4 regions of the Pseudoalteromonas sp. 10-33 genome follow, and region 1 is predicted to be linked to each of the others. Evidence: predicted binding sites of a transcription regulator. Region 1 holds the regulator's gene; each other region holds the start of a gene.
The links. The regulator sigma-54, encoded in region 1, starts transcription at its own class of promoters, with help from an activator protein. The targets are predictions, from matches to a motif close to GTTGGCACGNNNNTNGNNT.
Positions count from the first base shown of each region.

Region 2: a site for sigma-54 is predicted at 1,498-1,516, ahead of ATS76_RS13565 (BON domain-containing protein). Genes of this name have one in related genera too.
Region 3: a site for sigma-54 is predicted at 1,215-1,233, ahead of fliE (flagellar hook-basal body complex protein FliE). Genes of this name have one in related genera too.
Region 4: a site for sigma-54 is predicted at 1,405-1,423, ahead of ATS76_RS10210 (NarK family nitrate/nitrite MFS transporter). Genes of this name have one in related genera too.

Region 1 covers NZ_LOFI01000001.1:236,855-240,012, forward strand. The annotation lists gene ptsN (PTS IIA-like nitrogen regulatory protein PtsN) at 5-457, opposite strand; gene hpf (ribosome hibernation promoting factor) at 462-749, opposite strand; gene ATS76_RS01075 (RNA polymerase factor sigma-54) at 776-2,275, opposite strand; gene lptB (LPS export ABC transporter ATP-binding protein) at 2,345-3,070, opposite strand; gene lptA (lipopolysaccharide transport periplasmic protein LptA) at 3,067-3,158, opposite strand, start outside.
Region 2 covers NZ_LOFI01000024.1:249,625-252,782, reverse strand. The annotation lists gene ATS76_RS13575 (VOC family protein) at 99-515, shown strand; gene ATS76_RS13570 (LiaF domain-containing protein) at 575-1,231, opposite strand; gene ATS76_RS13565 (BON domain-containing protein) at 1,552-2,115, shown strand; gene ATS76_RS19100 (YqaE/Pmp3 family membrane protein) at 2,179-2,337, shown strand; tRNA gene ATS76_RS13560 (tRNA-Ile) at 2,623-2,699, shown strand; gene ATS76_RS13555 (porin family protein) at 2,902-3,158, shown strand, end outside.
Region 3 covers NZ_LOFI01000001.1:652,260-655,417, reverse strand. The annotation lists gene fliF (flagellar basal-body MS-ring/collar protein FliF) at 1-821, opposite strand, end outside; gene fliE (flagellar hook-basal body complex protein FliE) at 842-1,174, opposite strand; gene ATS76_RS03010 (sigma-54-dependent transcriptional regulator) at 1,333-2,799, opposite strand; gene ATS76_RS03005 (sensor histidine kinase) at 2,796-3,158, opposite strand, start outside.
Region 4 covers NZ_LOFI01000014.1:18,998-22,155, forward strand. The annotation lists gene ATS76_RS10200 (ATP-binding cassette domain-containing protein) at 1-457, shown strand, start outside; gene ATS76_RS10205 (HesA/MoeB/ThiF family protein) at 478-1,233, opposite strand; gene ATS76_RS10210 (NarK family nitrate/nitrite MFS transporter) at 1,519-2,988, shown strand; gene ATS76_RS10215 (bifunctional protein-serine/threonine kinase/phosphatase) at 2,998-3,158, shown strand, end outside.

The sequences.
Region 1 (3,158 bases):
TTTATTACGATTGGTCAACAATAATTTGATACAGCTCGGCATCCGATTTAGCACAGCGTAGCTGCTTGCAAAATTCTTTATTTTTTAGTTTATCAGCTATCGTCGCTAGCGTCTTTAAGTGTTGCTGGTTATCACCATCAGGTACGATGAGTGCAACAAAAATATCAACTGGTCGATTGTCTATAGCATCAAAGTTAATCGGTGTTTCACTTACTAATACTAATGCTAAAGGTTCTTGTGCGCCGCTCATTCGACCATGTGGAATAGCTATGCCTCTTCCTATTCCTGTACTACCTAGCTTTTCGCGGGTTAATAAGGCGCCCAAAATATCTTGTTGAGACAAATAAGGTAATTTATCGTGAGCAAGCTCGCTAATAAACTCTAAAATTCTTTTTTTACTATTAAAAAGGACCGCAGCTTTGCTGCAGTCCTGGCATATAAGTGAACTTAGTTTCATCATATTAGTGTCGAGCAAGCTTCTCTTTATGTTTAATTACTTGACGGTCAAGCTTATCAATTAATGAATCAATCGCTGCATACATATCTTGATGTTCAGTGGATGCGAATAATTCAGCGCCACTTACATGAATAGTTGCTTCTGCTTTTTGATTTAATTTTTCTATATCAAGAATGACATGAACATTATTAATATGATCAGAGTGCCTTTCTAGCTTCGCAAATTTGGTATTTATATAGTCTCTTAATGAATCAGTTAGTTCTACATGACGACCAGTTAAATTTAGTTGCATAAGCATTACCCTCTTTGTTTAGCGTCTTAGATCAGGCTCTTTCGCTGATTTGACGGTGGAATAGCAAGAGATTCGCGGTATTTTGCGATTGTACGTCTTGCTACTTTAATTCCTTGCTCAGCCAATATATCCGCAATTTTGCTATCACTCAATGGTTTTGCTGAGTTTTCTGCTGCGATTAGTTTTTTGATAAGTGCTCGTATCGCTGTGGATGAACATTCTCCACCATTTTCGGTGCTTACATGGCTTGAGAAAAAGTATTTAAGCTCAAATATTCCACGCGGTGTGTGCATGTACTTTTGAGTCGTTACGCGCGAAATTGTCGATTCGTGCATTTCTACCATTTCGGCTACATCATTTAAAACCATAGGTTTCATGGCTTCTGGACCGTGTTCAAAAAAACCTTGTTGTTGCTTTACGATACAGTTAGTTACTTTTAAAAGCGTGTCGTTTCTGCTTTCTAAACTTTTAATAAACCATTTAGCTTCTTGTAAATGTGAGCGAATAAATTGGCTATCACCGCTCGACTTAACTGTACGCGACATTGCAGCATATTGGCTGTTTACACGAATTTTTGGCATGCTGTCTGGGTTTAGTTCAACCACCCAGCGGCCTTTAATTTTCTTAACTGACACATCTGGTATTACATATTCAGACTCTTCTCGCACTATTGTGTCTGCAGGCTTTGGGTTAAGCGTATGAATAAGTGTCATTACTTCTTTAAGCTCATCTTCTTTGAGCTTCGTTTTTTTCATTAATGTACGATAGTCGCGAGCAGCTAACAAATCTATGTGCTCGGTTAAAATCATTTTTGTTTCGTCAATAAAAGGAGTGCCTTTATCAAATTGATTTAACTGAATACACAAACATTCTTGTAAGCTTCGTGCTGCAATACCAACAGGGTCAAATAATTGAATACGCTTTAAAACTGCTTCTATTTCATCAAGTTCAACCTCAACGTCATCGTCGTTATCTTGATTAAAGCTCTCTAAAATTTCTTCACAGCTGAGGGTTAATATGCCTGAGTCGTCCACGGCTTCAACTATTGCAATAGCAATCGCTTCATCCGTAGGGCTAAATGGCGTTAGTTGTAATTGCCACATTAAGTATTCGTGAAGCGTTTCAGTCGATGCACCTTGATAAATAGACTCATCTTCAGGCATGGGGCCTGAAGACGATGCTGGGGCGGCACTCATGTACTCATCCCAGCTAACGTCCATTGCCATGTCGTCACTGACGGTATCTTTTGCTAGGGCTTCACCACTGTCTTGTTCATACTCACTGGGGGCTTCATCTGCAGATGCACTTACTGTCACTTCATCATTATCTGCTTTTTGCTCATTTTTGCCTGCAAGGTCATCGGCATAGTCTTGCTCCTCAACCTCAAGTAATGGGTTGCTGTCGAGCGCTTCTTGTATTTCTTGCTGAAGATCCAATGTGCTTAATTGCAGCAAGCGAATAGCTTGCTGCAACTGAGGTGTCATTGTAAGTTGCTGGCCCATGCGCAGCTGTAGTGATTGCCTCATGTATCTCTAACAATCCTTTTAAGTTGTTATAATTAATACTAGCAGATGCATACAAATAAGGCGTAAATGTTACAGCCTAAATTGCTCGCCTAAATATACATCGCGTACAGTTTTATCGTTTAATACGTGTTCAGGGGTACCAGAAGCAATCAGTTCCCCATGAGAAACAATGTAGGCTTTTTCGCAAACATCAAGGGTTTCTCTTACATTATGGTCTGTTATTAATACACCAATACCACGGTTTTTAAGGTGTTCAATAATTTTTTTAATATCCAACACTGAAATAGGGTCAACGCCGGCAAACGGCTCGTCTAATAAAATAAACTTTGGATCTGCTGCTAAAGCACGTGCAATCTCTACTCGGCGACGCTCTCCGCCCGATAGTGCCATACCTTTGCTGTCGCGAATGTGTTGAATGCTAAATTCATCCAATAGATTATTAAGTGTATCTTCTCTGGCTTGCTTAGTGAGCTCCTTTCGAGTTTCTAAAATAGCCATTAAGTTTTGATATACGGTTAACTTTCTGAATATAGACGACTCTTGCGGCAAGTAGCCAATGCCTAATCTAGCACGACTGTGCATAGGTAAAAGAGTAATATCGTTCTCGTCGATAGATATTTTACCTTTATCGCTAGGGACTAAGCCTACAATCATATAAAACGTGGTGGTTTTACCTGCACCGTTAGGACCAAGTAAGCCCACTATGCTGCCGGCTTTAACTTCTAAGCCTACATTTTTAACGACTTCTCGGCCTTTGTAGCTTTTGGCTAATAGCTCTGCTTTTAATGTACTCATGGCTGACCTTTATCGCTTTTTTTTGGCTCCACAGGTACTAAAATGGTGTGCACGCGATCAGTTGAGCTTTCATCTTTTTCGGCGCTAA
Region 2 (3,158 bases), on a different contig from region 1:
TATCTGCTCTATTACATATAAAAACTATAAAAAAGCACTTTACCTAAAGTTAGCTTGAGGTTTTATGATGCGTTTAAATTAACTAACAAGGACACAGTATGTATTTAGAACACGTAAACTTAGTTGTTAAAAACATCGATACCATGATTCGTTTTTACCAAGCTATTTTCCCGCATTGGGTAATACGAAGCGAAGGGCGGGGTGACTGGTACGGAAAACCAAGGCGTTGGGTCCACTTTGGTGACGACACGCAATACATAGCAATGAGCGATCATGGTGAGGGTGAAAACAGAGTGCTTTCAGGGCATCAAGTTGGGTTTGCTCACTTTGCTTACGTGACGGCTAATTTAGATAAAACGGTGTCTCGTTTAAATAAAGCGGGTTTTGCAGCATATAAGCACGGTACTAAAAATCCATTTAGAAAAAACATCTACTTCAGAGACCCTTCGGGTTTTGAGGTTGAGTTTGTAGAGTACTTGTCCGATGTTCCTGCTGAGCGAAATAATGATTTATAAGCCTGCAATGATAATATGGCTGCTAAAAAGCAGCCATATTAAAGCAAATACGGTTGTACTTATTTGTTAATTACCCCTAGCTGTGCCTTTAAATCGTTTGCAAAGCTAATAAACTTTTCTTTTATGGTACGCTTTACCTTTACTTCAACCGACCCTAATATCGCTTTGCCTTCAATATGAATGGTAGGGCCTTGGCGCTTATTTAATGTGACTGATTTGTTTTCTAGTGTGCTTAAAATACAAAACATTTTAGATACTACATTAACATGCTCGGGTACATAAATTTCGTCGCTACCAAAAATACAATTAACATGAATTGTCACGTTTTGATGTGTAAATATAGCGTCGGTGAAATCGAGTACCACAGAGCCCATATAATTATTTAGGTAAATATTTTTAGGCACTACCCATTGTCCGCTTCGCTCGTTTGAACCCAAAATACTGCGCAGTGTAATGTCGTCATCGCTATTTTGTTGAGCACTGTAATTAGGCGTAAACTGCGATTGCTTTTCAGCTTTGTATTGCTTGTCGGTATTAAGTGTTAAGTCTTCTATTAACGTAAGCAGCACAGAATTGTCTTTGGCGTCCATTGCTTTGTCTAATCGTCTTTCAAATGCCTCAACCGATATAACGCCATGGCTATAGTTATAAATTAACTGATCAATCACTTGTTCGCGTACTTGCTCTATTGGGCGGTCTTCAACTTTTACAGACATGGGGCATTCCTTAATTGTATTTGCAATTAGTTAACTAGTTAGCAAACCGTATACCAAAATTAATTTTGTTTATTATCAATAATTTAATTTTTAAAGGCTTTTTGTTTAGTTGTTATATTAACGATACATTAACCAAAATAGCAATAATCTAGTAATTTTCACACTTTGAGAAAGTTTTACTCACTTGCCTGTAAATAGGGGAAATACGTTAAACCTATAAGAGTCTATGTTTTTCGTTAAGTTTATGATTTTGAATGGTAAATAAAGTTGGCTTGATGTTCGCATTAGTTAAAGTGTCTTTAATCAAAAGGAGAAAGATTATGAAAACATTTAACAAATCTATTATCGCCGCGTTAGTTCTTGGTACAACAGCAATGGGTGCACAAGCAAACAGCTGGGAAAACGAAAGTAAAGATGCTTGGATTGATGGCAAGGCAGAAACTGTACTTCTAATGAACACAGACCTAAACAACTTTGACATAAACACTGATGTAACAAATGGCAAGGTAGTACTTACAGGTAAAGTTGATAGCGAAGTAGAGAAAGAGCTAGCAGAAGAGCTTGTACTTAGTCTAGATGGCGTCATGGACGTTGAAAACAGCCTAACCGTTGTTAAAAATATGAGCGCTAAACATACAGATTCTAAAATGATGGATGATGATAACGACCTAACGGACGCTAAAATCACCACCGTTATTACAACACGTTTCCTATTTGATTCAGAAGTAGGTGGAACCGATATTGATGTAGATACCGATAATGGTGTTGTTACACTAAACGGCTCGGTGGAATCATCGGCGGAAAAGCAATTAGCAATCGAAATTGCTAAAAATGCTGAAGACGTTCGTGATGTGGTAGATAACTTATCTATCGTAGCTGAATAACGTTATACTCAAAGCCCAGCATTGCTGGGCTTTTTGTTTTTAACTGTTTGAAGGAGCTAAATAATGGATATCATTCGCATAATACTGTCTGTTTTGCTACCACCACTGGGTGTTTTTTTACAAGTGGGCTTAGGTATGCATTTTTGGATTAATATTTTATTAACGCTATTGGGTTACTTCCCTGGGTTAATACATGCAATTTATATTATTGCTAAAAAATAATGCGTAGCTGAGCTATGTTTACGCCAGATGTAAGTAAATATTGCTCAGCGCATTCTATTAATAAATATTATTTTTAATCATTTTTACTTTATTTCCCTAAAACTCCCCAAATTTACCCATTCACACTCTTTAAAAGATTACAATTTAAGCAGTTAGCTTATTGATTGTTAAAATAAAGGTTTTTGGTAGTGACAAGCCCTAAAAAAGTTTTTATACTGCAACCCGCTTTAGTCGCTCTGTGGCTAAACGCTTCAAAAATTAACTGCCTTGCAGTTATATAAAGTTGGCCCCTTAGCTCAGTTGGTTAGAGCACACGACTCATAATCGTTAGGTCCCCAGTTCGAGTCTGGGAGGGGCCACCACTTTTCAAACCTTCTAAGTATATTCCAGTAAATATCAATTTATTACACACTCAAAACGCTAATTTCTATATTATTTGTGTTGCTTAACTCATATCTTGATTCTTAATTAATCTATTAACTTTCTTATTGCAATCAATAATATAGGCGTGTATTTTATTGGGTACAACAATGTGTTGTTTAAATATATCTAAAAGGAAGTACCATGAAAATGAATAAAGTCGCTCTTTTACTATTGAGTTCAGTTTTTGCCACCCCAGCTGCATTTGCAGAAACACCTCACTTTAATTATGTGTCTGGCGGTTACTTAAATGCAGATCTTGATGGCGATGATGCAAATGGTTGGACGCTTGATGGTAGTAAATTACTAGGCGATAATTTTTTTGTGTCTGGTCAATATAAGACTGTAGGCGACTCAGAAGATGGTTTAGATGTAGATCTTAACTGGTTGAGCGCAGGCGT
Region 3 (3,158 bases), 420 kb from region 1:
ACGGGAATTAGAATGCTATCAATTTTTTCAAGATACTCTTGTTCACGCTTACGCTCTATGTCGTACTCTTTGCGCGAACGTGCAGCAAGCGATGTTTGTGAGCCAGAATTTAATAAGCGACCATTTTGATCCGTTACCGTTACACGAGCTGGCTCTAAACCTTGAACAGCCGATGCAACCATATCAACAACAGAGTCTACTTCTTCGCTGTCAAGTGAACGCCCTCGCTTAAGAGTCAGTACAACGGTTGCTGAAGGTTTTTTCTCTCTGCGCGCAAATACATTTTCTTTTGGGATGGCAAGTAATACACGTGCGCGAGTAATGTTGTTAAGCTCTTCAATTGTACGTGCGAGTTGTTGCTCACGACCATGCTTTAAGCGTTCGCGCTCTAAGCGTTGACTTACACCAAAGCCCATGTCTTGCATGATGATATCTGAACCCGATGTAGGCCCTTGCTCTAACCCTTCACGAGTCATTAACAACTTAATGTTTTGATATTCGGTTTCAGGGACAAGTACCACATTACCATCAACTTGATATTCAATTTTTTGTGCATCTAAAAAGTCGAGCGTTTGTATTAGCTCTTCTGTTTGCATTTTACCAAGCGGGCGCATATCTGGCTGGCGAGCCCAAATAATGATGAATATAGCAATTGCTAAACAAATGCCTAAAGCAATAACAAGCGTTACTTGGCGCAATAAATCAACACCGTTTAACGAACTTAAATAGCCAGATTTTTGTTCTTGTTGATCGTCGCTATCGCTTTGGTCAATATCACCAGTAGCAAGTGCAAGGTCGGTTGATTGATTAGATTGCGCCACAATAATTCTCCACTACCTAGTTAAACAGGCATGTTCATGATTTCTTTGTAAGCTTCAACAAGTTTATTACGAACTTGTACTGTCGCTTCAAATGCCACTGACGATTTTTGAGATGCAATCATCGCTTCAGCCAAAGAGACGCTTCTGTCGCCGGTCTCTACTGCAACCACTTTTTGCTTAGCATCTTGCTGTAAGCCGTGCACAGTATTAATTGCATCTGACAGCATGTCGCCAAATTGAGCCGTTGATGAGGCTTGTGTTTTTACTGGCAGTCGTTCAACTTGATTACTACGACCAGCCTCTAAAGCCATTGATTGCATTTCTTGAAATACAGCGCTATTTTGAATTTTCATAATTTTTCTCTGACAATGCAGTTAACTCTTAACATAGATAAAGCACAAACCATGCCAAATAATAAGCGTTACTTTTCAATAACTTAAATTTTAATTTTGTGAGTCAGAGTTTTGACAGCCCTTAAATTCAATACCTGAATCAAGGGCTAAATGTGAGGCTACGCAGGAAGTGAAATACCTAAGTCGCGCATTTGCGCTAGTTTATAACGTAGAGTACGAGGGCTAATACCGAGGGTTTCAGCAACATCTTTTCGTTTACCTTGGCACCTTGCTAACGTTTCTAAAATGATACGGTGTTCTTTATCTTTGAGTTCATCTTTATAACTGCCCGTATCAACAGCTAATAAGTCTTGTTTTGGCGGCTCTACTAATGATGACTTTTCATCATAATAAGCAGAGCTAGTAGGGCCATGCTCAATACTTTTATCAGCAGTGTTCGCCTGAGACTGATTAGCACTTTGTGTGCTAATAGATGTAGGCGTCATTACAAAATCTGTTGCGGCTATGTTTTCAATAAAAATAGCATGCTCATTAATAGTATTACCAGTCCTAAGTATAAGCGCACGTTGTATAACGTTATCAAGCTCACGCACATTACCTGGCCAAGAGTGAGCAAGTAATTTTTTCTCTGCGCCACTATCGAGGTAAGCCATAGGCTCTTTGCTTTTGCTTAAATGGCGTTCAATTAAATGTTTAGCCAATACAATAATATCCCCTGGGCGCTGATTGAGCGGTCGCCACATTAACGGAAACACGTTAAGTCTGTAATATAAATCTTCTCTAAATTGATTTTCGCTTACCGCTTCTTTTAGGTCACGGTTACTTGTTGCAAGTATGCGTACATCTAACTGAATTGTCTTGCGTCCACCTAAGCGCTCCACTTCGCGCTCTTGCAAAACGCGTAATAATTTAGCTTGTAGTCCGAGATCCATTTCAGTTATTTCGTCGAGCAAGATGGTTCCGCCTTGCGCTTGCTCAAACTTACCCGGGCATGCTTGAATTGCACCTGTAAACGCGCCTTTCTCATACCCAAATAAAGTTGCTTCTAACATGTTTTCAGGAATTGCTGCACAGTTAATTGCAACAAACGGCTCATCGCATCGATTCGATTTATCATGTATGTAACGAGCTAAGACTTCTTTACCAGAACCACTAGGACCAAGCACCATAACACTTGCATCAGAACGTGCTACTCTGCTTGCTAATTCTAATAACTGAATACTACTTGGGTCGGCAACAATTGGACCATCTGTCTCTTTTGCTTTTTCAGGTAAGTAGCGGCTTACCATGTTGAGCAAAACTTCAGGTGCAAACGGCTTTGCCATGTAATCAATCGCACCTAAGCGCATGGCTTCAACCGCGTCATCTATGGTGGCGTACGCCGTCATCATTAAAACAGGTAACTCAGGGTGGTTAAGCTTAATACTTCGTAGTAAATCTAGACCACTCATAGTCCCCATTTGTACATCACTCACCACCAGCGAAAATTGCTCTTTTTTAAGCAAAAGCATGGCTTGCTCTGCACAATTAGCCGCAATGCATTCAATCCCCGACATTTCGAGTGTATCAATTAAAGCTTCACGAAGCCCTGCATCATCTTCTACAACTAAAATAGTGTTACTCATAATGATTCCTCTAATTTAGATGCGGTGCGAATAGGTAAAAGCAAACTAAAACATGCTCCACCGCCTATATTATTAGTCACTTCAACACGTCCTTGATGTGCGTTTGCAACTGAACTCACAACAGCAAGCCCTAATCCCGTACCTTGACTTTTAGTGGTATAAAACGGTTCAAATATTTTATCGCTTTGGCTTAAATCAACACCGGGCCCGTTATCAGCAACGCTAATGCGCACATAGTCTGAATCTAGCTCATCGGTAACGGCACTTAAATGCACTTCTGCGCCAGCACCAGTGATCTGGATACTGTTATGAATTAAGTTTTGAATTGCACTGGCTATGGCTGATTTATTACCTGTTAT
Region 4 (3,158 bases), on a different contig from region 1:
TTGCGATACGCTTGTGCAACTCAATAGCGGTAAGGTAATTAACCACGGCCCGAGTGCGCAGGTGGCTAAGGCTATTTATGCTAATAATAAACAAACACCACTGAGCCTAATTAATTTTCAAATAATTAAATTTGATGAAAAATACGGCGTATATCAGCTTAAACTTCAAGAAAGCGAGCAGCAGCTATTTGCATTACCCAGCGCTGTGGAGCAAGGAAATAAACTGATATTAGAGTGCGAGCAAATATCTGTTAGTGCCGATAGGCCAGTAAACGTAAATAACAGTAATGTTTTAGTGGGGGTGCTTGTTAATGCAGAACTGATTAACGGCTCTTGGCAACTTGCGTTAAATATTGATGGGCAAACGTTGTATTGTTTGCACTCAAAAAGGCTTTGGGAACAAAGTAGTTACAAACTAGGCGATACACTTTACGCCGCTATTCATAACCTAGAGTAAAATAATAAAAACGCGAGTGATTAACTGCATGTAGGACACTGACTATTTTTAGTGATTTTAAAGCGGTTAAACTCCATGCTGAGCCCATCAACAAGCAGTAAATGCTCGCTTAACCCACTTGGTAGTCCGGCAAGCATTTTTAGCGCCTCAGTAGCTTGAATACTGCCAATTAACCCTACAATCGGCGAGAGTATCCCTGATTCTGAGCAGCTTTGTGTTTGTTCATTAAAAAACTGCGATAAGCACGCGTAGCAGTGGCTATTTTCCTGCATTGTAAAACAGGCAACTTGGCCTTCCATTCTAATTGCAGAGCCTGAAACGAGCGGTGTTTTTGTTTTATAACAGGCGTTATTGAGTAAGTTTCGTGTAGGCAAGTTATCAGAGCAATCAATGACTATATCAATATTACTTAATAGCTCGTCAAGCGTTGACTGCTCATCTAAAAATGCATCGATTGTATGTATACCTATTTCATCATTTAGACTCGCTAACTGTGCTTTAGCTGCGTGTGTTTTTAAGCTTCCCACATCTGTTTGTTTGTAAAGCACCTGCCTTTGCAAATTTGTAGTATCAACCACATCGTTATCTACAAGCGTTAATGTTCCCACACCTGAGGCAGCTAAGTACTGTGCAACCGGGCAGCCCAAACCACCTAAACCCACAATTAGTACATGCGACTGCCATATTTTTTCTTGCCCATCTATATCTAATTTAGGAAGCATTATGTGACGCGAGTAGCGAAGTTGCTGTTGGTAGGTTAGGGCAGGTTTAGTCATATAAAGCATCTCATTATTTTTTCACACAATACCAATATTTAGAATCTATGGGCAACAACGGGTTAAAAGTATTTGCACTGTTAATGCTCACATTCATTACCTTAACAGTGCAAATGAAAATTATAACGAATCAGAATAAACATAAACACATGATTTTTATAATAATAAATTATTGGCTCACTATTTGCTCAATGCGGTTAACGTGAAATTAACAAATGCAGCGGTGTAATTAATAATAAAGTTGTAATCGCTGTTAATAACTAAAACGTAACTAAGGAAAATAACATGCAACCGAGTTCTGGGTTTAATCTCATATCGTTTAGCGGAAAAATGAAAATACTTCACTTAAGCTGGATGGTATTTTTTATCTCATTTTTTGTATGGTTTAACCATGCGCCATTATTAGGTGCTATAGCGGGTTCGCTTGGCATCACTATGGCTCAAGTTAAAACACTCCTCATATTAAATGTGGCCTTAACTATTCCTGCACGTGTCGTGGTGGGTATGCTTACCGATAAATTTGGTCCACGTATTGTGTACGCAGCACTACTTATTGTGTGTAGTATTCCGTGTTTTATGTTTGCAATGGCAACAACGTTTGAGCAAGCAGCTATCGCCCGTTTTGCACTTGGCTTTATTGGTGCGGGTTTTGTTGTGGGCATTCGTATGGTGAGCGAATGGTTCCCGGCAAACGAGTTAGGTACAGCCGAAGGTATTTACGGAGGCTGGGGTAACTTTGGCTCTGCAGCCGCCGCTATGTTGTTACCAGTATTAGCGCTTATGTTTGGTGGAGAAGATGGCTGGCGTTATGCGGTCGGTGTAACAGGCGTACTAAGTGTAATATTTGGTATTATTTGGTACATAAACGTAACTGATACGCCTAAAGGCGGTACATACTTCAAGCCTAAAAAAGTAGGGGCAATGGAAGTAACCAGTAAAGGCGACTTTGTACTGCTGCTTATAATGAAACTACCTATGTACGGTGCATTGGCGTTACTTACATGGAAACTTTCGCCTACTGGCGCAAATTTACTTTCTGAAAATTTTGTAATGGGTACATACGCGTTTTTAGTGCTGCTTTATATTTACGAAGTGTATAAAACGTTTGATATTAACGGTCATATTTTTAAACAACCTGTTCCAGAATCACACCGTTACGACTTCAAGCAAGTTGCTGTTTTAAATATTCTTTATTTTACAACATTTGGCTCAGAGCTTGCCGTTGTATCTATGCTGCCATTATTTTTTATGGAAGTCTTTGGCCTTGATATGGTGTACGCAGGCTTACTTGCATCAGCCTATGCATTTATGAACTTAGCCTCTCGCCCTGGTGGTGGTTGGATCTCAGATAGAATGGGTCGTCGTAAAACGCTTATTGTACTTACCACGGGCTTAGCTGTAGGTTATTTTGTTATGGGCTTAGTTGACGCTAGCTGGCCACTTTGGCTTGCAGTTGCAGCTGCCATGGCGTGTTCGTTTTTTGTGCAAGCAGGGGAAGGCGCTGTATTTGCGGCTGTGCCGCTTATTAAACGCCGTTTAACTGGACAAATTGCAGGTATGACGGGAGCCTACGGTAATGTAGGGGCTGTTGTATATTTAACGGCGCTCTCGTTAGTTGATTACCAAACATTCTTTATGATTATTGCGGCAAGTGCATTGTTAGGTTTAGGTGCTTTGTTATTTATGAAAGAACCCGATGGCCATATCACAGAAGTAAACGAAGATGGCACCGTTGAACTTATTTCTGTGACTTAAGGCAACCTTATGTTTGATGAAACCCAAAAAGCCAGCGCACTTACAAACGAACTTAACGTTGAGTTTGGTGGGCACAGTAGCAAAGGTATAAAAACCGAAAACCAAGATGCGTTCGCAGCCCTAAATACTCATGCGCAAGAAAAAGAGACAAAAGGGATTATTGCCTGCTT